Regions from separate parts of the Acetobacterium sp. MES1 genome, predicted to be linked through region 1. Evidence: a T-box and tRNA genes for the amino acid it is inferred to sense, from the RefSeq annotation. Region 1 holds a T-box; the other regions hold tRNA genes.
The links. A T-box is a leader RNA that pairs with one kind of tRNA and senses whether it is charged. The one in region 1 lies ahead of BI182_RS12395 (glycine--tRNA ligase), so its partner is inferred to be a tRNA-Gly.

Region 2: it has a tRNA-Gly gene. The T-box ahead of BI182_RS12395 (glycine--tRNA ligase) is inferred to sense a tRNA for this amino acid. The anticodon was not compared.
Region 3: it has a tRNA-Gly gene. The T-box ahead of BI182_RS12395 (glycine--tRNA ligase) is inferred to sense a tRNA for this amino acid. The anticodon was not compared.

The regions. Positions count from the first base shown of each region.
Region 1 is NZ_MJUY01000047.1:28,346-33,058, reverse strand. Features, by position in the region: gene prfA (peptide chain release factor 1) at 1-436, shown strand, start outside; gene BI182_RS12400 (4Fe-4S binding protein) at 707-1,096, shown strand; gene BI182_RS12395 (glycine--tRNA ligase) at 1,176-2,570, opposite strand; T-box leader at 2,644-2,868, opposite strand; gene BI182_RS12390 (Na/Pi cotransporter family protein) at 3,244-4,713, shown strand, end outside.
Region 2 is NZ_MJUY01000060.1:100,804-105,516, forward strand. Features, by position in the region: gene rdgB (RdgB/HAM1 family non-canonical purine NTP pyrophosphatase) at 1-65, shown strand, start outside; gene BI182_RS16555 (metallophosphoesterase family protein) at 122-607, shown strand; gene BI182_RS16560 (ABC transporter ATP-binding protein) at 634-1,539, shown strand; gene BI182_RS16565 (ABC transporter permease) at 1,548-2,330, shown strand; tRNA gene BI182_RS16570 (tRNA-Gly) at 2,452-2,525, shown strand; tRNA gene BI182_RS16575 (tRNA-Arg) at 2,545-2,621, shown strand; tRNA gene BI182_RS16580 (tRNA-His) at 2,647-2,723, shown strand; tRNA gene BI182_RS16585 (tRNA-Gln) at 2,750-2,826, shown strand; tRNA gene BI182_RS16590 (tRNA-Lys) at 2,912-2,987, shown strand; gene BI182_RS16595 (alpha/beta fold hydrolase) at 3,123-3,863, shown strand; gene msrA (peptide-methionine (S)-S-oxide reductase MsrA) at 3,865-4,407, shown strand; gene BI182_RS16605 (YccF domain-containing protein) at 4,427-4,713, shown strand, end outside.
Region 3 is NZ_MJUY01000054.1:3,966-8,678, reverse strand. Features, by position in the region: gene aroD (type I 3-dehydroquinate dehydratase) at 1-694, opposite strand, end outside; gene BI182_RS14550 (nucleoid-associated protein) at 758-1,765, opposite strand; tRNA gene BI182_RS14545 (tRNA-Arg) at 1,862-1,938, opposite strand; tRNA gene BI182_RS14540 (tRNA-Gly) at 2,003-2,077, opposite strand; tRNA gene BI182_RS14535 (tRNA-Leu) at 2,085-2,169, opposite strand; gene BI182_RS14530 (hypothetical protein) at 2,320-2,949, opposite strand; gene BI182_RS14525 (molybdenum cofactor guanylyltransferase) at 3,030-3,644, opposite strand; gene fdhF (formate dehydrogenase subunit alpha) at 3,705-4,713, opposite strand, start outside.

The sequences.
Region 1 (4,713 bases):
CGAAATTGAAATTGGCACCAATGATCTGCGAGTCGATGTCTATCGTTCTTCCGGAAATGGGGGGCAAAGTGTCAACACCACGGACTCGGCGGTTCGGATTACGCATATTCCCACTGGGATGGTGGTCACCTGTCAGGATGAAAAGTCCCAACTGAAAAATAAAGACAAGGCTTTAAAAATTTTAAAAGCCAGACTTTATGAAATTGAACAGCAGAAACAGCAAAGTGAAATTGCCGAAAACCGGAAAAGTCAGGTCGGCACTGGTGACCGCAGCGAGCGGATTCGGACATACAATTTTCCCCAGGGACGGATCTCTGATCACCGCATCAATATGACCGTTTATCAACTGGATGCTTTTCTCGACGGTGACATCGATGAAATGGTCAATGCTTTGATCACCAACGACCAGGCTGAAAAACTGAAACAGCATTCATAATTAGCAAAAGAAGCTTTTCCAATGTGAAGAGCTTTTTTTGTTGCAGGGAATTAATTGATAAAAAATTAACCTTGTTTAGAAGGAGTACGGGCAAAGAGCTGTAATATTTTATCAGCGGGAAGAAGATTAGTAGCGAAACACGATAAATACCTATAAAAATTCCGGATTAGGTTGACATTTTTGGGCTTTATCAGTAGAATGAAAATCAGTTGAAAAAATTCAAACATAAATTTGATCAAAAGATCAGATTGTCCTTAAGGAGGAGTAACAATGAAAAAAGTAGTCGTAGCAGATCAGTCAGCATGTGTTAAGTGTTTAGGTTGTGAATTAGCATGTGCAAACGCATTCTACAAAGAACCGGTTTCAGAATTGGCTTGTATTCGCATCACCGAAAAAGAAGATGGTAGCCCTAAAACATTGGTATGTGTTCAATGCGGTAAATGCGCTAAAGCATGTGAAGCAGGAGCCATCACTCAAAATGCCAAAGGTGTATACATGATCAGCAAAAAATTATGTGTAAACTGTGGAAAATGTGTTGAAGCATGTCCATTTGGCGTACTGGTTAAATCAGAAGATCGGGATGTTCCTTCAAAATGTATCGCTTGTGGTATCTGTGTTGAAGCATGTCCACAAGACGTATTGGCAATTAAAGAAGCTTAATTTTAATTTATCACTCAAAAATGATCCCTGTTCGAAAGCTTTCGAACAGGGATCGTTTTTTTTTGAAAAAAAAGGTTCGCTAAAAATCAATCCGCTTCGTAATATAATCGACCACTTCAGCGATGGGGATACGAACCTGATCCATGGTGTCGCGGTCCCGGAGGGTAACGCATTCATCGTCCAGGGTGTCAAAATCGACGGTGACACAGAAAGGCGTACCGATTTCGTCCTGACGTCGGTAACGCTTGCCAATGCTGCCCGCTTCGTCGTATTCAATCATAAAGTGTTTTGACAGCAGGGTGGAAATTTCCAGGGCTTTATCGCTTAGTTTTTTAGAAAGCGGTAAGACAGCAGCTTTGTAGGCCGACAGGAAGGGATGTATCCGCATGACGTTGCGCTCTTCGGTTTTGTCACCGCTGGTAATCGTTTCTTTTTCCATGGCGTTGCATAAGAAGGCCAGGAAAACCCGGTCAGCCCCTAACGATGGTTCAATACAGTAGGGGATATATTTTTCATTGGTAACCGGATCGGTGTACTTCATGTCTTTTCCCGAGTGGTTCTGGTGTTGGGTTAAATCAAAATCGGTTCGGTCAGCGATGCCCCAAAGCTCGCCCCAGCCAAAGGGGAAGCGAAACTCCACATCCGTGGTGGCATTACTGTAATGGGAAAGCTCTTCTTTCTCGTGATCCCGGAAGCGGATATTTTCATCTTTCATCCCGAGGTCAAACAGCCATTTCTTACAGAACGCTTTCCAATAATCAAACCATTCCAGATCGGTGCCAGGCGCACAGAAAAATTCCAGTTCCATTTGTTCAAACTCCCGGGTTCTAAAAATAAAGTTACCCGGTGTAATTTCATTTCGGAAGGACTTGCCGACTTGGGCGATTCCAAACGGGACTTTCTTGCGGGTCGTTCGCTGAACATTTTTGAAATTGACAAAAATACCCTGGGCTGTTTCCGGGCGCAGGAAGATTTCGCTGGCGGTATCTTCATTTACCCCCTGAAAGGTTTTAAACATCAGATTGAACTGACGGATATCCGTGTAATCCATTTTACCGCATTCCGGACAGACAATATTGTGTTCTTCAATAAAAGTCTTCATTTCGTCGTTGGACCAGGCATCAACAATGACATCCTCGCCCTTTTCAAAATAGTAGTCAGCAATTAGCTTATCAGCCCGAAAACGGGATTGACAGGCTTTGCAATCCATCAGCGGATCATTGAAGCCTCCCACATGTCCCGAGGCGACCCAGGTTTTGGGGTTCATCAGGATGGCAGCATCCAGACCCACATTATAAGGTGACTCCTGGACAAATTTCTTCCACCAGGCTTTTTTAACGTTGTTCTTCATTTCAACACCCAGTGGGCCATAATCCCAACTGTTGGCAAGACCATCGTAAATTTCTGAACCGGGGAAGATAATTCCCCTCATTTTGGCAAGACTGACAATTTCAGCCATGGTAAATTCTGACATTTTTTTCCTCCTGATTATCATTATTCTTAAATAGCATTTAGGTTTAATAAAAAAAACCGTCCCTTGTTAAAAAACAAGGGACGGTATAACCGCGGTTCCACCCAAGTTGTCTGCCGATTATGCAAACCACCTTAAAAATTTAACGAATTTCACGGCAACACCAGTCAATCACCCAAGGATATAATGGTATCGCAGCTCAAAAAGTGCCATTCATAGAGTTTGGTTACAGATCTTCCACCAGCATCTGTTCGCTTTAAACCATTGACCCATTGAGTTATTCTTTTCTCAACGCTTTTGTTATTAAGTTTTGTAAACTAAAATGAAGAATATCAAATACAAGCCCGGATGTCAACCCAAACTTTTGATATTTAGACTAACTTCGTTTTCATTTTTTTTAATTAAACCCGAAATAGGATCGGCAATGGATTGTTAACGTGGTTAATATTATAAAAGATAAAGTAACAAAATACAAAATAAAATAATTAAAAAAAAGGTTCTCTTAGAGATTAGTTAATGTTAAAATTATGTTAAATTCAAAAAGGTGATATAATTTAGAGAAATTCGATTATCCTGGTTAACATAAGGATATTAGGTTGCAAATGCATGGTCTTTCATTATGTTTATTAATTTGGAATAGATGTTGCCTTAATCAATGATTATTTTGGAGGAAATAATGACGTTAGAAATGCTGATTGGCCTTTTCGGAGGTTTAGGGTTATTTGTTTTTGGGATGCACATGATGAGCGAAGGCTTAAAAACGGTAGCTGGAACAAAAATGAAAAAACTATTGGAAGTTTTAACCAATAATAAGGTTAAAGCGATCCTGGTGGGAACCGTTGTCACAATGATTGTTCAGAGTTCCAGCACCACAACGGTGATGGTGGTTGGTTTTGTCAATGCTGCGCTGATGACACTTACCCAGGCGGCTGGGGTTATACTCGGTGCCAATATTGGAACAACAGTCACAGCTCAGTTAATTGCATTTAATGTGACGGAACTTGCACCCGTTTTTATCGGCTTTGGTGCCCTGATAACGCTTTTCAGTTCCCGCAAAAAAAATCGCGATTGGGGCAGTATCATGCTTGGTTTTGGGATCTTATTCTTTGGTATCGCTGCGATGTCAACTGCAATGGAGCCACTCCGGGAAAGTGAAGATTTCATTTATCTGTTATCAACTTATGGAAAAAATCCGCTGCTGGGAGTTTTGATCGGAACCCTGATCACCGGTATCATACAAAGCAGTAGTGCCTCCATTGGTTTGCTCCAGGCACTGGCCTTGTCAGGGGTATTTGCCAGTATTGGGGGAACCGGTGCGATCCAAATCTGTATTCCCATTTTAATCGGTACCAATATTGGAACCTGTGTGACCGCTCTGATTTCCTGCATTGGCACCTCCACGGCCGCAAAAAAAGCGGCCTTTATCCACCTTTTTGTTAATGTTTTTGGCGCCATCTGGGTGATGATCCTGCTCGTTGGGATGGACAGCATCATGGCGATTAATCCCATTTATGAATTCATTGTCAGTATTTCCGGCGTATTTATCAGTAGTAGCGGTGAGGTGGTTCCCAATGTGGCAAGACAAATTGCCATGGCGCATACCTTTTTTAATGTAGCCAACACCATTGTATTATTCCCCCTGATTAATTATTTTGTCACCTTTCTGGATCGAATCTATCCTGAGAAAGAAGAAGAAAAAGGATTGCAGCTGGATGATCGATTGCTCAATAATCCTTCTGTTGCTTTAGGTCAGGTTGTCAAAGAAACAAATCGCCTGGCCGAAATGAGTTTTAAGAATTTTAAAATCGCCTGTGAATCCATCATGGATGGGAATGAAAAGCTGGTTGAAGAAATAGTTAAGCGGGAAGAACGCATTGATGAATTTCAGCAAGGCATCGTGGAATACTCGGTTAAGCTTTCAAACGAAAATATGTCGGAAGAAGAAAATGATCGTCTGGCCTTCGTCATGAAAGGGAGCCATGATCTGGAGCGAATTGGCGATCATGCCATGAATATCGGGGAGCTGGCTGAGATGCGGGCGACTAATAAAATCGTCTTCAGTGATATTGCCAATCAGGAAGTGTTAAATTTAATCAGTTTGACTTCCAACACACTCAGAGATATGGTAGAATTAATGGAAACAGAA
Region 2 (4,713 bases), on a different contig from region 1:
ACCGCCTCAGTCATCGTGCCCTTGCCATTCAAAAGGCCCGGGAACTGCTGAATCAGGCACGATAAAAAACGGGCAATGGGGATTTTTATTTGTACGAAAAGACTAAGGGATGGGGGATAAAATGAAAATTGGCGTAATGAGCGATAGCCACGGCAATCTGAAAGCTGTAAAACAGGCTGTTGAGGAAATGGGTCCGGTGGATGTGATTATCCATTTGGGGGATTATGTGGAAGATGCGCTGTATCTGCGAACGATCACGAACGCCCCCGTTCACATCTTAAAGGGCAACTTGGACTCGTTTGCTGATCAGGGTAGTATGTCACTGGAAACCACATTAGGTGGGTTTAGAGTGTTTGCCTGTCATGGTCATAAACACGGGGTCAAGAATGATCTGCATCATCTTTACTATGCCGGGTTGGAAAAGAGTGCGCAAGTGATTCTCTATGGACATACCCACCACGCTTACATTGAAGATGATGGCCAGGTGTTGCTGATGAACCCCGGTTCGGTAGGGGCACCCCGCTTGGATGATCCCGCAAGCTATGGGCTGATTACCATAGAAAAAGGGGAAATCGAGGCAAAAATCATCCCGCTTTGGAATGATTGATTGTAGCAGGGAAAAGGAGGCAAGCGATGCTCAGTGTAAGAGATGTATCAATGATCTATCAAAAGGGAAAAAAAGAGGCTTTAAAAAACATCAATTTAGAAATTGCTGAAGGGGAATTCACCGCCCTGCTGGGACAAAATGGGGCGGGTAAAAGCACCTTGATCAATATCCTGGCCGGTAATGTGAAAAAGACCCAGGGGAGTGTCAGCATCGGTGGTTACGATCTTGATAAGAAGGAACTGGAAACAAAAAAAATTATCGGCATCGTCCCCCAGGATACGGGCTATGATTTTGTATTTACTGTTGATGAAGCCTTAAAAAAACAATCCGGTTACTTTGGGATCAAAAACAACAAGGCCTATATTGATGAAGTTCTGGAGGCCTTGTACTTAACCGAAAAACGTAGTGCCCGCATTCGGGATCTGTCCGGGGGAATGCGCAGACGGTTTCTGATTGCCAAGGCGCTGGTTCATAAGCCCAAAATCCTGATTCTCGATGAGCCAACAGCGGGTGTTGATATTGAAATGCGCCATACCTTATATGATTTTCTGGTTAAGCTGCATCAGTCCGGAACCACGATCATCCTGACCACCCACTATATTGAAGAAGCTGAAAAGCTGTGCAAGCGGATTGTGATTATTGATGGCGGGAAAATTATTGCTGATGAACCCAAAGAAGAACTGATGGATGCCTTTTCCCGGGAGTCAATCATCGAGGTTCACTTTGATCAGGCGCTTAATCTGGCTGACTTTGATTTTTTAAGTGACTATCATCCGCGTATTGAAGATAAAACCAGGCTGCAGCTGAAAGCCTCAAAAAAAGACTTGTCCAAAGTCTTTAGGCAACTATCGGAGAAAAACTTAGAATTCACCAATCTGGTGGTCGAAAGACCAAAACTGGAAGATATTTATTTAAATATCATTAAACATTAGGAGGGCAAATGAAAAGTAGAGTTTTTTATAACAGAGTTGGATTTGCAACCCTCTTAAATAAAGAAATCCATCGGTTTATGAAGGTTCCGGTACAGACAGTACTGGCGCCACTGATTTCGAATATATTATATATGCTGATCTTCGGGGGAATGCTGCAAACCAGAGAAGTCGGGATTGATGGAATTAGCTATCTCAATTTTCTGGTTCCCGGTTTAGCGACGATGGGAGCAATTTTTGCGGCCTTTCAAAATCCCGCTTTTTCAATGATCTCACAGAAATTTCAAAACACCATTCAGGATCTAAACAGCTATCCCATCTCACTGGCAGAAAAAATTCTGGCTTTTGTCTTTGGTGGAATGTTTCGCGGGGTGCTGGTTGGCATTTTGACTTATGTGGCGACGATATTTTTCGTGGGCTATGAAGTTGCATATCCAATCTTTTTTGTCCTCTCACTGACGGCAACGTCCTTTGTTTTTGCCTCCGTGGGTTTAATTGCCGGTCTGGTACTGGACAATTTTGAAAAGATGAATTTTGCTCTGGCAATTATTATCACGCCACTTACCTATTTAGGAGGGGTCTTTTTTGAGGTTTCCAAACTACCGGGATTTCTGGCCAATCTAATCTATCTCAACCCGATCTTTCCGCTGGTTAATGTTTCCCGATACGCCTATATCGGCGTCTGCGAGGGCAATATTGTGATACACGTTCTTTTGACAATGGGATTGCTGATCAGTTCATTTTTGATTGCGGCCTATATCTTCAAAAAAGGTGTTGGAATTAAAATAGTCTAAGCCTTGTTTCGGTTCAGACTGACCGAGTTTTGAGCGCCCATAAAAAGAAAAAATAATTAAAAAAGAGTTGACAACACTGCCTATTTCAAGTATACTAACACTTGTCTCTAAGAGAGGCAATGCGGGTGTAGCTCAGTGGTAGAGCCCTGGCCTTCCAAGCCAGTCGCGAGGGTTCGATTCCCTTCACCCGCTCCATTTTTGCGAAAAGGATTGAGCGCCTGTAGCTCAGTAGGATAGAGCAACGGCCTTCTAAGCCGTGTGCCAGGGGTTCGAATCCCTTCAGGCGCACCATTTTTTAGTTTGTTTTTATATCGTGGTGGGTATAGTTCAATCGGTTAGAGCGCCAGATTGTGGTTCTGGATGTTGTGGGTTCGAGTCCCATTATCCACCCCATTTTTTTATATCGTTATTATTTTTATAGGGGTATAGCCAAGTTGGTAAGGCACCAGATTTTGATTCTGGCATTTCGTAGGTTCGAGTCCTGCTACCCCTGCCATTTTTATTAAGCAGAGAAAAGAAAAACAGCATCTGACCCATTAACTCAGTCGTTTTAAGACAAATAAATATTAATTAATCTATCTGACCCATTAGCTCAGTTGGTAGAGCATCTGACTTTTAATCAGGGTGTCGGGCGTTCAAGTCGCCCATGGGTCACCATTTAAAAAACAGAACCGCAGCGATTGCGGTTTTTTTATTTTTTGAAAAATTAAAATGACGAAATGGTTGTTTTATAATGGGTTGGGGTATAAAAGTGAGATCAGAAGCAACCGCCCACATCACTAAGGAGCAGCGATGAAAGAAGGAAAAACCGCTAAAAAAATTGTAAAAATAATTGGAATTGTATTGGTAGTTTTGGTTATTGGGATATTGACGTATTTGGGGGACTACTATCATGCCGATCAAACGGCTCATGATGCCCTGATTTCAAGTGATCAGGTGAATGTTCGAGAAGAAGGTAATCTGACGATATTTATGCCAACAGCAGGTCAAAATGAAACAGGTTTTATTTTTTATCCCGGCGGGAAGGTGGAAGACATCGCCTATGCTCCGTTAGTACGGGCACTAGCAGAACAAGGCTATCCGGCAGTGATTGTCGGCATGCCCTTTAATCTGGCGGTGTTTAATATAAATGGAGCTGATGCGGTAATCGAAACCATACCGGAGATTGAGAATTGGGTGATGGTTGGGCACTCCCTGGGTGGGGCGATGGCCTCGGACTATCTGGCTGGACATGAAGATCAGGTATCCGGGTTGGTGCTCTTAGGTGCATATCCCAATGAATCGCTGACTCAAAGCAGTCATCCGGTACTAAGTCTCTATGGCAGTGCCGATCAGATTATTGATCAGCAGGGTCTGGCTAAAGGCCGGGATAAGATGCCGCGGGAAGCCAGCTATTATGAAATTGCTGGGGGCAATCACAGTGGCTTTGGCAATTATGGATTGCAGGCTGGCGATGGTACAGCATCGATCACCCAGGCTGAACAGCAAGTGATCACGGTCGAAAAAATTATGGAAATCTGGAAAGGAAACTGATATGATAAGAGAAAATTTGAATAATAATGTCAGAGAAATCACCTTGGCTGGCGGCTGTTTCTGGGGAACGGAAATGTATTTTAAAGCCATTAGGGGAGTCATCAAAACCGAGGTCGGTTATGCCAATGGCAAAACCCAAAATCCCACCTACGAGGATGTCTGTCATCACAACACCGGGCATGCTGAGGTAGTTAAGGTCACCTATGACAATCAGGTGATCAGCCTACCATTTTTGTTGAGTATGTATTTTGAAGTCATCGATCCGGTTGCCGTGAATCGTCAGGGGAACGATGTGGGAATTCAGTATCGTACGGGTATTTATTATTCGGATCCTGCCGATGAAGCGGTGATCTTAGCGTCGGTTCAGGCATTAAGGATGGAATATGGGGTGCCGCTGGCCATCGAAGTGCTGCCGCTGGAGAACTATAGCGCAGCAGAAGGCTATCACCAGGAGTATCTAATAAAGAATCCCGGCGGGTATTGTCATATTGGCAATCGTGAGTTTAAAAAGGCTGCAGTCGCTCGGGATCCATCCATAAAATAAAAAATGAAAAGAGACTAGTATGAGTATTATTGGGAATATTATCTGGATTATTTTTGGGGGCCTGATTATGGCAATTGGTTGGTTTTTAGCCGGAATTCTTTGCTGCATCACGATTATTGGGATTCCTCTGGGGTTGCAAGCCTTTAAAATGGCGCAGTTGGTATTCTGGCCATTTGGAAAAACGGTCGATTATTCACAGATGGGAACGGGTTCGGTGATCCTGAATATTTTATGGATATTGATTTTTGGTTGGGGGCTGGCAGCGGCATCGGCGATTCTGGGGATTATCTATTGCATTACCCTGAT
Region 3 (4,713 bases), on a different contig from region 1:
TTTTCCCGGCGCCAGCCACAAAAGTCAGTGAACCACCACACAGTTCGGGGGCGATGCGCGTTATTGATCCCTTTACTCCCATGGCAATGGCAATCATCGCTTTGGGAAATTTCTCATTATAGGTGAGTGTTACCTGCATCAGACGGCGAACATCGTCCGTTGACTGGGGCATTACTGCCAACTTAAGTAGATCTCCACCGGCCTCCTCCATGGCTGTAAAAATATCCCATATCTTAGCTGAAGCCGGAGTTTTCCCAAAATCATGGTATGATACAATCCACTGAGTCTCACTTGTTTTAAGAGCCTCTTTGATCCTTGTCAAAAAAGCAGCCTCGTTGTTAAGTTCCACATCCACATAGTCAACCCGGTTACTTTTTATTGCAGCAATCACCGCAGCTGCTCGAATCTCATCGGAAGTTTCGACAACACCACCTTCACAATGACTGCGATAAGTATAAATCAACCCCTGATCAGGCATTCTGATTTTCATTTCACTTAACAATTCCTGTTCGTCTGCAACGGTAAGAATCTCTCCCGGCATAAAATGATCCCGACGCCACTCCAGAAAATCACAGCCATTTGCCACCCCCACTTCAACATCAGCCAACAGTTCATTACGATTGGCGCTGATCAATGGAACACACGAGGTAAAAGTGTTTTTTTCGATTAATTTATATGTCTTTTGCCTATCCATAAAATTCTTCCTTCCAAATCTTTCGCTCATCGTAGCGAATACCATCCTGGTGACAGCAGATCGTTACTTGTGGTTTAAAAGCCCGATATTTTTGATCTCCACCGAAATGGTACCATCCGGATTATTTTTAAATTCGATAATGTCATTTCGCTTTAGCTGATCCGTAGGGATACTGATTTCAATACCGGTATCGGTAATGAACTTTTGCTTACTGAATATTTTCTTTTCGATATTTGACGTAACCGGAATCCTTTTATCATAAAGCCCCTTTTCTTCCAACGACGATCTGAAACGCTCCTGAATGGTCGAATCCCCATCAAAAACGACTTTAGCCAGATTATCGACATCAATTTCGTTTTCGGTTTCATAGTCGCCTGCCAACACCGTTTTAACTGCATTCAGCTTTTCATAATCACCGCCATATTCTCTGACAATCACTTCTTTGACAGTTTTATCAATAATGTCAAAAGCCTCCTTTTCGGAAATCGCCGGCTCACAAAAAATCAATTGGCTGGAAATATAATAAGCCTTCTCGTTATTGATCAGATATTGTTTTTCCTTTAGAAGCAGCTCATCGCTGGCCAGGTTGATAAGAATAAACTCATCCAGTTTCTGACTTTCCGTTGGCAGTACACAGGGCTGAACCAGAATATCATTTGTCAGACCATTGTCGGTATTGACGTAGTGGATGTATCCCTGTTTGTAATTAAATTTGAAAATTCCCAGATAGTTTTCATGTTCGATGTTAAAGTCCACAAAAACCAGATCGGCGGAGGGTATCTCTATATTTTCCAGCATATAGTCAAAAAACAACTGCGATATTTCAGAGCTAACTCGGATCAGCTCATGGGGATTATTCTTATAATCAATGATTCGCTCTTTAAAAGGACTCCCCACCCGAAACATGGTTCGTTTAATTTCCGGATCCTTTAGCGATCTTAACACATGTTTTTCGACATATTCTTTGATCAACACCGTCATATTTAAAAGCATGTCCGATAACACCGGGATACTTGCATTGGTATCCAAAACATGTAAAATTGCTTTGTTAATACTGATTTCTGGTTTCATTTCATTTTCCTATTCTTATTACGTTTGATCAGATGACATTCAACAAACTTTCGGGTAAATAAAAAACAGCCACGAATGACTGTTTAAGCACGTTTATGGTACGCCCAGAGGGGCTCGAACCCCCAACCTACTGGTTCGAAGCCAGGCACTCTATCCAATTGAGCTATGGGCGCACATAAGTAGATTAAAAAGAATGACTCGGACAATCGCCCAAATCGCTTCAAATTTATTAAATTTTGGAGCGGAAGACGGGATTTGAACCCGCGACCCTCGCCTTGGCAAGGCGATGCTCTACCACTGAGCCACTTCCGCTTATAATTGGTGCGGATGAAGGGACTTGAACCCCCACATCATTCGATACTAGATCCTAAGTCTAGCGCGTCTGCCAATTCCGCCACATCCGCTAAGCAATGCTGTCATCTGTAACGTGCTTGATTATAATAACAAAATACGTAGGCTTTGTCAACCCACTTTGAAACTTTTTTTATATTTTATATGCTGTCTTTAAATAATTCCATTATATTATTTTTTGAACCATAGATCAAAACCCGGTCTCACTGTTTAATTTCATCAGAAGAAATAACATGATCCATGATTATATTCCCCCGTTTGATTAACAAAACATTTAATTTATAGGTATGCCGAAAATTCATTTCCAATAAGGTTTTATCTCTGATCTCCGGGGGAATGCAGGTTACAAAAACCTCAGCGATGAGCTTATCGTGAAACATTTCCAGAATGCGAACATTATTACAAAATGCTCCCTTTGTTTTGTTTTTAGCCAGGCGCTCCACTAATTCATCAAATTTTCGGATGATCCATTTTGATCGGGTTATCACTAAAATTACCACAAGAAAAACCAGTGAATAAAGTATTGTCATCCAATTGATCTGATCCCCTGAAGAACGAATAAATAAATTGACTAAAAGCGAAACCCCGGAAACCGCAAACAGATAGCCAAACAGCATCATCACTCGAGCCAAATTACGCCTCGCCGCCGAATTAAGGATCAATTCGCTTTCTCTCGTGGTAAAGCCGCTGTTCGTCATACAGGATACCGCCTGAAAACGGGCCTTATCTTCCCGCAGACCGGTCAGACGAAAAAGCACGGTAAATATCTCCACCAGGATAAAATAGGCAATTATCAGGACAAAAAAACTAATCAGTGATACATTAAAACTCATACTACTCCTTTTTAAAGGCCACCGATCCGAATCATTTACCGGCATGACCTTCAGATTTATATTATGCCGCACGATCCCGATTAAATCAAGTCTCGTCTTTTTTTGATATGATTTTTTAACTCACTGGGGGTATTTAAATTGCAGAACATATCCCAGTCGGGACTGAACTCTCGCCCTTTTTTCTCATCAATATAATAGAGATTTTCATGCTCAAAGCATTTATAAATGCTCTTGCGCCCTGTTTCCAGGAAAGAAGCTACTTTAGGGCCAAGATCAGCACGATAGAACGCATTAAAGGGTTCGATCCACTCTTCAAAACGGGTAACGCAACCACCTACATCAGGATTGTTCTCAATCAGTCGCTTCATGTATACCACATAATCATGATTATAAACCGGCATGTCACAAGCTGTTACATAAAGATACTCAGATCGGGCATGCAAAAGACCGGTATAAATACCTACCAGGGATGCCGACACCTCCACAGCATCTGGATACACACCCCGAATCCCAGCAATTTCGGGCAGATCTTCTGGTTTTGATCCGGCAATAATAATATCTTCAAAATCTAAGGAAAGCTGTTTAACAATGCGATTGATGATATTTTCGCCATCAATCCGTAATTTTTTTTTGTCATATCCCATTCGTCGACTGAGGCCCCCCGACAAGATTACTGCTGTACCAAACTTCTTCAAATCCATCCTCCTTTAATCGAAAAAGGGTGCTTATGCGCACCCTTTTTGGTTTGTGACTATTTACTTACTAATATTGACTTTGACAACTTTAAATGGTGGAATTTTAGCTATTGGATCTAATTCTCCGCCGGTTAGATGATTAGCACCGCTGTTTCCATAATGGAATGGCATGAACAGATTCGTTTCCATAATTCCCTTATTGAAACGGGTTTTTGCAGAAACATTTCCTCTGGGCGACGTAACGGTAATGAAATCTCCCTCATTGATGTCATATTCTTTAGCTGTTTCGGGATTGATTTCGACAAATGGGTCACCAGCGATTTCCTCGATTCCTGGTGTCCGCATGGTCATGGTTCGGGTATGATAGTGCTGCAAAATACGACCGGTCATCAGAATCAGTGGGTATTTTTCATCAGCCTGATCTTCAGGTGGGATATAATCGGCAATCATAAAGGCCCCTAAACCGCGTGTGAATTTTTCAGCATGGAGGAATTTTGCCCCCTCTGAATCCTTACTCAGGCATGGCCATTGAATCCGATCGCCATTTCTGAGTCGTTCATGAGAAACCCCGGTGTAGCTGGGAGTTACAGAGGCAATCTCATCCATGATTTCTTCTGCACTGTTAAAGTCGAAGCCTTTGGCTCCCAGCTTCTGAGCAATTAAAGAAATAATTTCCCAGTCATTCTTAGCTTCTCCGGGAGCTTCTACCGCTTTTCGGAGTAACTGAATACGGCGTTCCGTATTGGTGAAGGTACCATCCTTTTCAGCATATACAAAGGCTGGCAGGACAACATCCGCATACTCTGTCGTTTCAGTTAAGAAGATGTCCTGGACTACAACAAAATTGGCTTTTTCAAGAGCATGTTTAACATGATTTGTGTCCGGATCAGAAACAACTGGATTCTCGCCCATGACGTATAAGAATTTTACGGTTCCGTCGCCGACCCCATTAATAATTTCAGTCAGTGTTTTGCCAGCATTTTGTGGCAGTTTGACATCCCAGGCTTTTTCGAATTTTTCCACCACTTCCGGGTTGGCGGTTTTCTGATAACCTGGCAAATCGCCTGGT